Regions from separate parts of the Kitasatospora purpeofusca genome, predicted to be linked through region 2. Evidence: predicted binding sites of a transcription regulator. Region 2 holds the regulator's gene; the other holds the start of a gene.
What was found. The regulator HrcA, encoded in region 2, represses chaperone genes, less so after heat shock. The targets are predictions, from matches to a motif close to TTNGCACTCNGNNNNNCNGAGTGCNAA.
Positions count from the first base shown of each region.

Region 1: the regulator HrcA is predicted to act here: its motif matches at 2,414-2,440, upstream of groL (chaperonin GroEL).

Region 1 covers NZ_CP108561.1:4,575,896-4,580,896, reverse strand. The annotation lists gene thrC (threonine synthase) at 1-1,075, shown strand, start outside; gene OG715_RS20235 (MoaD/ThiS family protein) at 1,126-1,401, shown strand; gene OG715_RS20230 (cold-shock protein) at 1,987-2,190, shown strand; gene groL (chaperonin GroEL) at 2,597-4,219, shown strand; gene OG715_RS20220 (hypothetical protein) at 4,373-4,729, shown strand; gene OG715_RS20215 (ABC transporter ATP-binding protein) at 4,877-5,001, shown strand, end outside.
Region 2 covers NZ_CP108561.1:3,550,503-3,555,503, reverse strand. The annotation lists gene OG715_RS15490 (DUF2785 domain-containing protein) at 1-228, opposite strand, end outside; gene pspAB (PspA-associated protein PspAB) at 299-886, opposite strand; gene htpX (zinc metalloprotease HtpX) at 947-1,867, opposite strand; gene hrcA (heat-inducible transcriptional repressor HrcA) at 2,141-3,175, shown strand; gene dnaJ (molecular chaperone DnaJ) at 3,251-4,390, shown strand; gene OG715_RS15465 (16S rRNA (uracil(1498)-N(3))-methyltransferase) at 4,472-5,001, shown strand, end outside.

The DNA of each region.
Region 1 (5,001 bases), 1.0 Mb from region 2:
GCGCTACGTGCCGCTGCTGCCCGTCCCGGCCGACGTGGCGACCAAGCCGAACCTCAACCCGGGGTGGACCCCGCTGGTGAAGGCGGACAACCTGGGCCGCGAGCTCGGCTTCACCGGGCAGCTGCACATCAAGGACGACTCCGGGAACCCGACCCACTCCTTCAAGGACCGCGTGGTGGCCTGCGCCATCGAGGCGGCCCGCGTGTTCGGCTACACCACGCTGTCCTGCTCGTCGACCGGCAACCTGGCCGGCGCGGTCGGTGCGGCGGCGGCCCGGGCGGGCTTCCGGTCCTGCGTGTTCATCCCGCACGACCTGGAGCAGGGCAAGGTCGTGATGGCCGGGGTGTACGGCGGCGAGCTGGTCGGCATCGAGGGCAACTACGACGATGTGAACCGCTTCTGCTCCGAGCTGATCGGTGACCCGGCCGGCGAGGGCTGGGGCTTCGTCAACGTCAATCTGCGGCCGTACTACGGCGAGGGCTCCAAGACGCTCGCCTACGAGATCTGCGAGCAGCTCGGCTGGCGGCTGCCGGAGCAGATCGTGATCCCGGTCGCCTCGGGCTCCCAGCTCACCAAGATCGACAAGGGTCTGCAGGAGCTGATCAAGCTGGGCCTGGTCGAGGACCGGCCGTACCGGATCTTCGGCGCCCAGGCGGAGGGCTGCTCGCCGGTCTCGGCGGCCTACAAGGCCGGCCACGACGTGATCCGGCCGGTCAAGCCGGACACCATCGCCAAGTCGCTGGCGATCGGCAACCCGGCCGACGGCCCGTACGTGCTGGACATCGCCCGGCGCACCGGCGGCGCGGTGGAGGACGTCACGGACGAGGAGGTCGTGGCGGCGATCCGGCTGCTGGCCCGGACCGAGGGCATCTTCGCGGAGACCGCGGGCGGCGTGACCGTCGGCGTGCTCAGGAAGCTGGTCGAGACCGGCCAGCTGGACCCGTCGAAGGAGACCGTCGCCATCAACACCGGTGACGGGCTGAAGACCCTCGACGCCGTCTCCGAGGCCGGTATGACCGCCGTCATCCGGCCGACCCTGGACGCCTTCCGGGGTGCCGGCCTGGCCTCCGCCTGATCCCGACGCGATCCGAACGACACGCCCCAGCCCGTAACGAGGAGACCCCCATGAGCGCCAACGTCCGCATCCCGACCATCCTGCGCACCTACACCGGCGGTGTCAGCGAGGTGCCCGCCGAGGGCGCCACGCTGGGCGAGGTGATCACCGACCTGGAGCGCAACCACGCCGGGATCGCCGCGCGGATCCTCGACGACACCGGCAAGCTGCGCCGTTTCGTCAATGTCTATGTGAACGACGACGACGTGCGGTTCGCCGAGGGCCTGGAGACGGAGATCAAGGACGGCGCGAGCATTTCGATCATCCCGGCGGTCGCCGGCGGGTGATCCGCGGGCGGTTCGTTCCCCCCGGGGCGGGCGCGTCGTCGACGGCCGTCCGCGGCACGGAATTCCGTGCCGCGGACGGCCGCGCGCATTTTGGCGGGAATATCTTCGGTCCCGGGCGGAGTAAAGTGTCGCTGGACCGGGAACAGGGCGCGCCCGTCACCCTGGTCCGGGAACGAATCCACCGCACCGCCACCGCCGCCGGCTCCCCTCCGGCGAGAGTCGGGACGGACCCGGGACCTGGATACATGTCAGGCCGGTGTCAGAATTCTGGCGGGGATTTCTGGTAATACGTCCGCTATGTCCGGCGGAGAATGCAGGACTTTCTCCCGATTGGGCCCGTCCTGTCCTGCGCTGCCGCGGGTGAATTCCCCGCCATTGACCCTGTTGCAGAGGGCGTCGATCCGGATACATTCAGCCGCGGTCGACGCAATCGCCCGTTCGCCGGATGCCGTTCGGCGTCATCGGGAGGATTGTGGCGTGCGCGGCTGTGCCCAGGGGGGGTTCCCCGGGCCGGCCTCCAACCAGACCCGGGCCCGCAGACCTGCGGGCGCGTGAAGGGCCAGCACAGCACTAGGGGAGTTCGGAATGGCTCAGGGCACCGTCAAGTGGTTCAACGCGGAGAAGGGTTACGGCTTCATCGCGGTCGACGGTGGTGCGGACGTCTTCGTCCACTACAGCGCGATCCAGATGGACGGCTACCGCACCCTTGAGGAGGGCCAGCGGGTCGAGTTCGAGATCTCTCAGGGGCAGAAGGGTCCGCAGGCGGACATGGTCCGCGCGGCGGTCTGACCTTTCCGACACCCGGGAGCTCTGCTCGGCCCATCGGCTGGCGCACCTCTTGATTCTCACTGCGGGCCCGTGCGACCTCGGTCGTACGGGCCCGCAGTCATGTCCGCCGCCGCGCCCGGGACGCTGCGGTCGGGGCCGGGTCGGGGCCGGTCGGAGGCGGTCGGGGGCGGCCCCGGAGGGGTGCGCGGGGCGGGCGGCGCGGCTCGCGGATTGCCCGATTGGGCTTGCACTCACCTACCCGGAGTGCTAATCATTGGCGTTAGCACTCACAGCTTGAGAGTGACAGCGGACCGGGTCGGTGAGGCCCCAGGGAGCGGTAGGGGAATGGACCCCCGCACACCAGGGCCGTCCGTCGCGGGCACCCCTTGGTCCGAGCAGTCGACCGTGTCCCGGAGGACCACTTCTGATGGCCAAGATCATCGCCTTTGATGAGGAAGCTCGCCGCGGCCTTGAGCGCGGCATGAACCAGCTTGCCGACGCAGTGAAGGTCACGCTCGGCCCCAAGGGCCGCAACGTCGTTCTGGAGAAGAAGTGGGGCGCCCCCACGATCACCAACGACGGTGTCTCCATCGCCAAGGAGATCGAGCTCGAGGACCCGTACGAGAAGATCGGCGCGGAGCTCGTCAAGGAGGTCGCCAAGAAGACCGACGACGTCGCGGGTGACGGCACCACCACCGCCACCGTGCTGGCCCAGGCGCTCGTCCGCGAGGGTCTGCGCAACGTCGCCGCCGGCGCCAACCCGATGGCCCTGAAGCGCGGTATCGAGAAGGCCGTCGTCGCCGTCTCCGACCAGCTCCTGGCCCAGGCCAAGGATGTGGAGACCAAGGAGCAGATCGCCTCCACCGCCTCCATCTCGGCCGCCGACACCCAGATCGGCGAGCTCATCGCCGAGGCCATGGACAAGGTCGGCAAGGAAGGCGTCATCACCGTCGAGGAGAGCAACACCTTCGGTCTGGAGCTCGAGCTCACCGAGGGCATGCGCTTCGACAAGGGCTACATCTCGGCCTACTTCGCCACCGACCTGGAGCGTATGGAGACCTCGTTCGAGGACCCCTACATCCTGATCGCCAACTCCAAGATCGGCTCGGTCAAGGACCTGCTGCCGCTGCTGGAGAAGGTCATGCAGAGCGGCAAGCCGCTCGTCATCATCGCCGAGGACGTCGAGGGCGAGGCCCTGTCGACCCTGGTCGTGAACAAGATCCGCGGCACCTTCAAGTCCGTCGCCGTCAAGGCCCCGGGCTTCGGCGACCGCCGCAAGGCCATGCTCCAGGACATCGCCATCCTCACCGGCGGCACCGTGATCTCCGAGGAGGTCGGCCTGAAGCTGGAGAGCGCCGGCGTCGACCTGCTGGGCAGCGCCCGCAAGGTGGTCATCACCAAGGACGAGACCACCATCGTCGACGGTGGCGGCGACAGCGAGCAGGTCGCGGGCCGGGTCAACCAGATCCGTGCCGAGATCGAGAACAGCGACTCGGACTACGACCGCGAGAAGCTCCAGGAGCGCCTCGCGAAGCTGGCCGGCGGCGTGGCCGTCATCAAGGCCGGCGCGGCCACCGAGGTGGAGCTCAAGGAGCGCAAGCACCGCATCGAGGACGCCGTCCGCAACGCCAAGGCCGCTGTCGAGGAGGGCATCGTCGCCGGTGGTGGCGTCGCGCTGCTGCAGGCCTCGGTCGCCTTCGACAAGCTGGAGCTGGAGGGCGACGAGGCCACCGGTGCCAACATCGTCAAGGTCGCGCTGGAGGCCCCGATCAAGCAGATCGCGACCAACGCCGGCCTCGAGGGCGGTGTCGTGGTGGAGAAGGTTCGCAACCTCCCCGCCGGTCACGGTCTGAACGCCGCCACCAACGAGTACGTCGACCTGGTCGCCGCGGGCATCATCGACCCGGCCAAGGTCACCCGCTCCGCGCTGCAGAACGCCGCCTCCATCGCGGCGCTGTTCCTCACCACCGAGGCCGTCATCGCCGACAAGCCGGAGAAGGCCTCCGCGGCCGCCGGCGGCGGCATGCCGGGCGGTGACATGGACTTCTGATCCTGATCGTTCCGATCGGATCAGCAGGTCTTTCGTCCGCGAGGGCGGTTCCCCGACGGGGAGCCGCCCTCGCGGCGTTCCCGGGAACGGTCCCCGGGGCGGGGGGTTCTGGTGGGTTCCCGGGTTTCCGGGCGTTCTTGGGAGACTGGACGGATGGCTACGACAGACGACATCGAGACGGCGCTGCACACCGCGCGGGCGCTGATCCTGGCCGACCTGACCGCGCGGGACGCCGCCGACCCCGCCGTGGTGTCCCTGGTGGAGCAGGCCGTGACGCACCGCCGCTGGTGGCTGGAGCAGTGGCCGGACGGCACCGAGTACGTGCTGGGCCTGGTCGCCCAGGACGTCCAGGACGCGCTGCTGGAGAGCCACGGCCGCTGGCCGCTGTGCGCGGACTGCGCGGCCGACGGCGACCCGCACGCGCTGGGCGTGGAGCCGGAGCTGGGGCCGGAGCCGCACTGGGTGTGCGGCAAGCGCGGCGCCGTCGTGGCCGCCGTGGGCGAGTTGTAGCCGGCCCTCCTCCCTCCGTACCGCCGTCGCACCTCCGGGTGCGGCGGCGGTTTTTTCGCGCCGATGAAACCGTCGGACTACATATGCAGTCCAACGACATATATAGTCCGTCCGAGTCCTTCTTTTCGGCAATGAGTGGGGAGAACCATGTCCCAGCCCGATCCGACCCGTCCGGTCCTCGAACTGCGCGCCGTCACCCGGACGCACGGGCACGGCGAAGCCGAGGTGCATGCCCTGCGCGGCGTCGACCTGGCCGTGCACGCCGGCGAGTT
Region 2 (5,001 bases):
CAGCGGGGCGAAGGTGCGGGCCTGGATCTCGGGGTCGGTGAGGCGTTCGGCCATCTCGTCGCCGAGCGCGAGGCGCTGTTCGGGGGTGAGCAGCGGCACCCAGCGGCACAGCTGCTCGTAGGCGAGGCTGTCGCGGACGTGCGGGTCGGGCGAGCGCAGTGCGGCGCTGACGGCGGCGAGGGTGTCGGGAGTGGGGGCGGCGGATTCGAGTGCGGTCCAGTTGATCACGGGGCGGACCCTAGGGGCGGGGGCGGCCGAGGGCCACCGATTTACCGGGCCCGGTGGTGGCGGCCCCGGGTCACAGCCCCGGTGCGCCCCAGACCGGGAACCAGCGGGTGAGGTCCTTCTCCAGCCGCAGGTCGTTGCCGAGCATCGCGTTGACCTCCAGCTCCAGCGGGTTGTCGCGCTTCTCCCCGCCGCCGGGCAGCGGCGCGAAGGGGTAGAACGTGCCGCGCTTGTACAGGTAGACGAGGGCGAGCGGGCGCCGTCCGTCGGTGTCGCGGAAGCCGACCAGGGAGCAGAGCAGCTGGGGGCCGAAGCCGTGCGCCTCTAGTTCGCTGTTGACCGCGTGCAGGTCGTTGACCAGTTCGGGCAGTTCGTCGGGCGTGTGCCGGGCGAGCAGCCAGGAGTAGCCGTAGGAGTCCTTGGACGCCTCGACGGGGACGCCGCCGCGTTCGGTGTCGGCGTCGAGCAGGGCCCTGACCTGCCGTTCGACCTCGTCGAAGGCGCCGCCCTCGACGGAGGCGAAGCAGACCGAGCCGAGCCCGGTGGGCCGGAAGCCGGCCGCGGCCTCCAGGGTGAGGGCGGCGGACGGGACGCCGAACAGCTGGTCGAGGTCGGGTTTGACGGGCTTGGTGCGGCCGAACAGCGTGTCCAGGATGCCCACGGCGGTCCTTCCGGTCGGAGGGCGGGTGCGGGTGCGGAGGCCGGGAGCGGTGCGGGCGGCTCAGCGGCCGAGCTCGGAGGAGATCTTCGCCAGCTGGGCCAGCCGCTGCTCCAGCGACGGGTGGGTGGAGAACAGCTGGGTGGCGGCCTCCCGGGCGCTCAGCGCCGGCGCGAACCAGAACGCGTTGTACGCCTGCGCCTGGCGCAGGTCCCGGGTCGGGATGGCGGCGATCTGGCCGGTCACCTTGGTGAGCGCCGAGGCCAGCGCGCTGGGCCGCCCGGTCAGCTGGGCGGCGGCCCGGTCGGCGGCCAGCTCCCGGTAGCGGGAGAGCAGCCGGGTCAGCAGGAAGCTGATCGCGTAGACGGCGATCGACACCAGCGGGACCACCAGGGCGGCGATCGCGGCGTTGGAGTCGTTGCTGTTGCGCCCGCCGCCCATGAAGCCGCCGTACATCGCGATCCGGGTCATCGCGCCGGCCAGCACGCCGAGGAAGCCGGCCACCGTCATCACGGCGACGTCCCGGTGGGCGACGTGCGACAGCTCGTGGGCGAGCACGCCCTCCAGTTCCTCGGGCTCCAGCCGGCGCAGCAGGCCGGTGGTCACGCAGACCACCGCGTTCTGCGGGTTGCGGCCGGTGGCGAAGGCGTTCGGCATGTCGTTGTCGGCGACCGCCACCCGGGGTTTGGGCATGTCGGCGAGCGCGCAGAGCCGGTCGACGGCGCCGTGCAGCTGCGGGTACTGCTCCGGGGTGACCCGGTGGGCGCCCATCGCCCGTTCGGTGATCCGGTCGCTGAACCAGAACTGGGCGACGAACAGGCCGCCCGAGATCAGTACGACGATCGGCCACGCGCCGCGCAGCAGCACGATCAGCAGACCGGTGAATCCCACGTACAACAGCCCGATCAGGAACATCGTCCCCACCATGCGGCCGGTCAGGCCGCGGTCGGGGGCGAAGCGGGTGTGCTGGCCCGAGCTCGACATCGCTGCTCCTCCGTTCGCCGTCCGCTTCCGATGCTGCCACCGGGCGGGCCCCGCGGCATCACCCGCGCGCCGCGGACTGCGGGCAGGATCACCCCGGCCGGGCCGTTCCTGCCGTCGGACCCGGGCCTTACACTGGCAGGTACGGTTCTGGCACTCGTGTGTTCAGAGTGCCAAGGCCGGGCCCCGCGGGGTCGGACCGGACAGCTCGAACACGGACACATGCCACGACGGTGTGTCACAACGGACAACGCGTGAAGACGGAGGTGCGTGCCCATGGCCGGTGAGGTCCGCCAGCTCGACGACCGCAAACTCGCGGTGCTTCGCGCGATCGTCCAGGACTACGTGGGGACGGAGGAGCCGGTCGGCTCCAAGGCCCTGGTCGAACGGCACAACCTCGGGGTCTCCCCGGCCACCGTCCGCAACGACATGGCGGCGCTGGAGGAGGAGGGGTACATCCACCAGCCGCACACCAGCGCCGGGCGGATCCCCACCGACAAGGGCTACCGGCTGTTCGTCGACAAGCTGGCCGAGGTCAAGCCGATGAGCGCGCCCGAGCGGCGGGCGATCCGGCACTTCCTCGACGGCGCGGTGGACCTCGACGACGTGGTCGCCCGCACGGTGCGGCTGCTCGCCCAGCTGACCCGCCAGGTCGCGGTGGTGCAGTACCCCTCGCTGAGCCGCTCCACGGTGCGGCACATCGAGCTGGTCGCGCTGGCCCCGGCCAAGGTGATGCTGGTGCTGATCATGAACACCGGCCGTGTCGAGCAGCGGTTGGTGGACTGCCCGGGTACGGTCGGCGAGACCGTGCTGGCGGACCTCCGGGGCCGGATCAACGCCCGGGCCGCCGGACAGCGGCTCCCGGACGTCCCGGGGCTGCTGGAGGAACTGCCCGGGCTGTTCGAGGCGGTCGACCGGCCGACCGTGTCGACGGTGCTGGCGACGCTCTTCGAGACCCTCGCCGAGCAGCGCGAGGAGCGGATCATGCTGGCCGGCACGGCCAACCTGACCCGCTTCGGCCACGACTTCCCGCTGACCATCCAGCCGGTGCTGGAGGCCCTGGAGGAGCAGGTCGTCCTGCTCCGCCTCCTGGGTGAGACCGCGGACGCCGGGATGACGGTCCGGATCGGGCGGGAGAACGCCTACGAAGGGCTGAATTCCACCTCGGTCGTCTCGGTCGGTTACGGTTCGGGCGACGAGAGCGTGGCCAAACTGGGGGTGATCGGTCCGACCCGGATGGACTACCCGGGCACAATGGGGGCGGTGCGAGCGGTGGCACGGTACGTGGGCCAGATTCTGGCCGAGTCGTAGGAACGGTCGTCGTCGGACAGCTGACGGCGCCCTAAGTCGCAAGCACTCACACAGGCGGAACAAGCGGAGCATTTGGTGGCCACGGACTACTACGCGGTACTCGGCGTCCGACGGGATGCGGGGCAGGACGAGATCAAGAAGGCGTTCCGGCGCCTGGCACGCGAACTGCACCCGGACGTCAACCCGGACCCGAAGACGCAGGAGCGGTTCAAGGAGATCAACGCCGCCTACGAGGTGCTCTCCGACCCGCAGAAGCGCCAGGTCTACGACCTCGGCGGCGACCCGCTCTCGCCGAACGGCGGAGCCGGTGCGGGCTTCGGCGCGGGCGCGGCGGGCTTCGGCTTCTCCGACATCATGGACGCCTTCTTCGGCGCCGCCTCCGGCCAGCGCGGACCGCGCTCCCGGACCAGGCGCGGCCAGGACGCCATGATCCGGCTGGAGATCACCCTGGAGGAGGCCGCGTTCGGCACCACCAAGGAACTCCAGGTCGACACCGCCGTCACCTGCACCACCTGCAGCGGCGAGGGCGCCGCGCCCGGCACCTCCGCGCAGACCTGCGACATGTGCCGCGGCAAGGGCGAGGTCTCCCAGGTCACCCGGTCCTTCCTGGGCCAGGTCATGACCTCGCGGCCCTGCCCGCAGTGCCAGGGCTTCGGCACCGTCGTGCCGACCCCGTGCCCGGAGTGCGCCGGCGACGGCCGGGTCCGCGCCCGCCGCACCCTGACCGTCAAGATCCCGGCCGGGGTCGACAACGGCACCCGGATCCAGCTGGCCGGCGAGGGCGAGGTCGGCCCCGGCGGCGGCCCGGCCGGCGACCTCTACGTCGAGATCGCCGAGACCGCCCACCCGACCTTCCAGCGGCGCGGCGACGACCTGCACTGCACGGTCACCATCCCGATGACGGCGGCCTCGCTCGGCACCCAGGTGCCGCTGCAGACCCTGGACGGGATCGAGGAGGTCGACATCCGGCCCGGCACCCAGTCCGGCCAGTCGATCCCGCTGCACGGCCGGGGCATCACCCACCTGCGCGGCGGCGGCCGGGGCGACCTGATAGTGCATGTCGAGGTGCAGACGCCCACCAAGCTCGACCCCGAGCAGGAGGAGCTGCTGCGCCGCCTGGCGGTGCTGCGCGGCGAGGAGCGGCCGTCCGGCCAGTTCGCGCCCGGGCAGCAGGGGCTGTTCTCCCGGCTGAAGGACGCCTTCAACGGCCGGTAGCCGTCCCGCGCGGGGGTGCCGAGGCTTCCTCGGCACCCCTTTCGCGTTCCCGTTCCCGTCCCCACCCCGGAGGTTCCCCGCATGACCGCGCCCGTGTTCGTCGTCGACACCGAGCGGATCGCCGCCGCCGCGCCGGGCGCGACGGTGCGCCTGGACGGGCCGGAGGGCCGGCACGCCGCCGCGGTGAAGCGGCTGGAGCCGGGCGAGGCGGTCACCCTGGCCGACGGGCTCGGCCTCGGCGCGGACGGCACCGTCGCGGCGGTGCACGGCAAGGACGCGATCGAGGTGACGGTGACGGCGGTGCGCCGCGAGCCGGAGCCTGCGCCGCGGATCGTCGTCGTCCAGGCCCTGCCCAAGGGTGACCGGGGCGAGCTGGCGGTGGAGACCATGACCGAGGTCGGCGTGGACGTGGTGATCCCCTGGGCCGCGTCGCGCTGCATCACCCAGTGGAAGGGCGAGCGCGGCGCCAAGGCGCTCGCCAAGTGGCGGGCCACCGCGCGGGAGGCCGGCAAGCAGTCCCGGCGGCTGCGCTTCCCCGAGGTCCGCGAGGCGATGACCACCCGGCAGCTGGCCCCGGTACTGGCCGCCGCCGCGTTCGCCGCCGTGCTGCA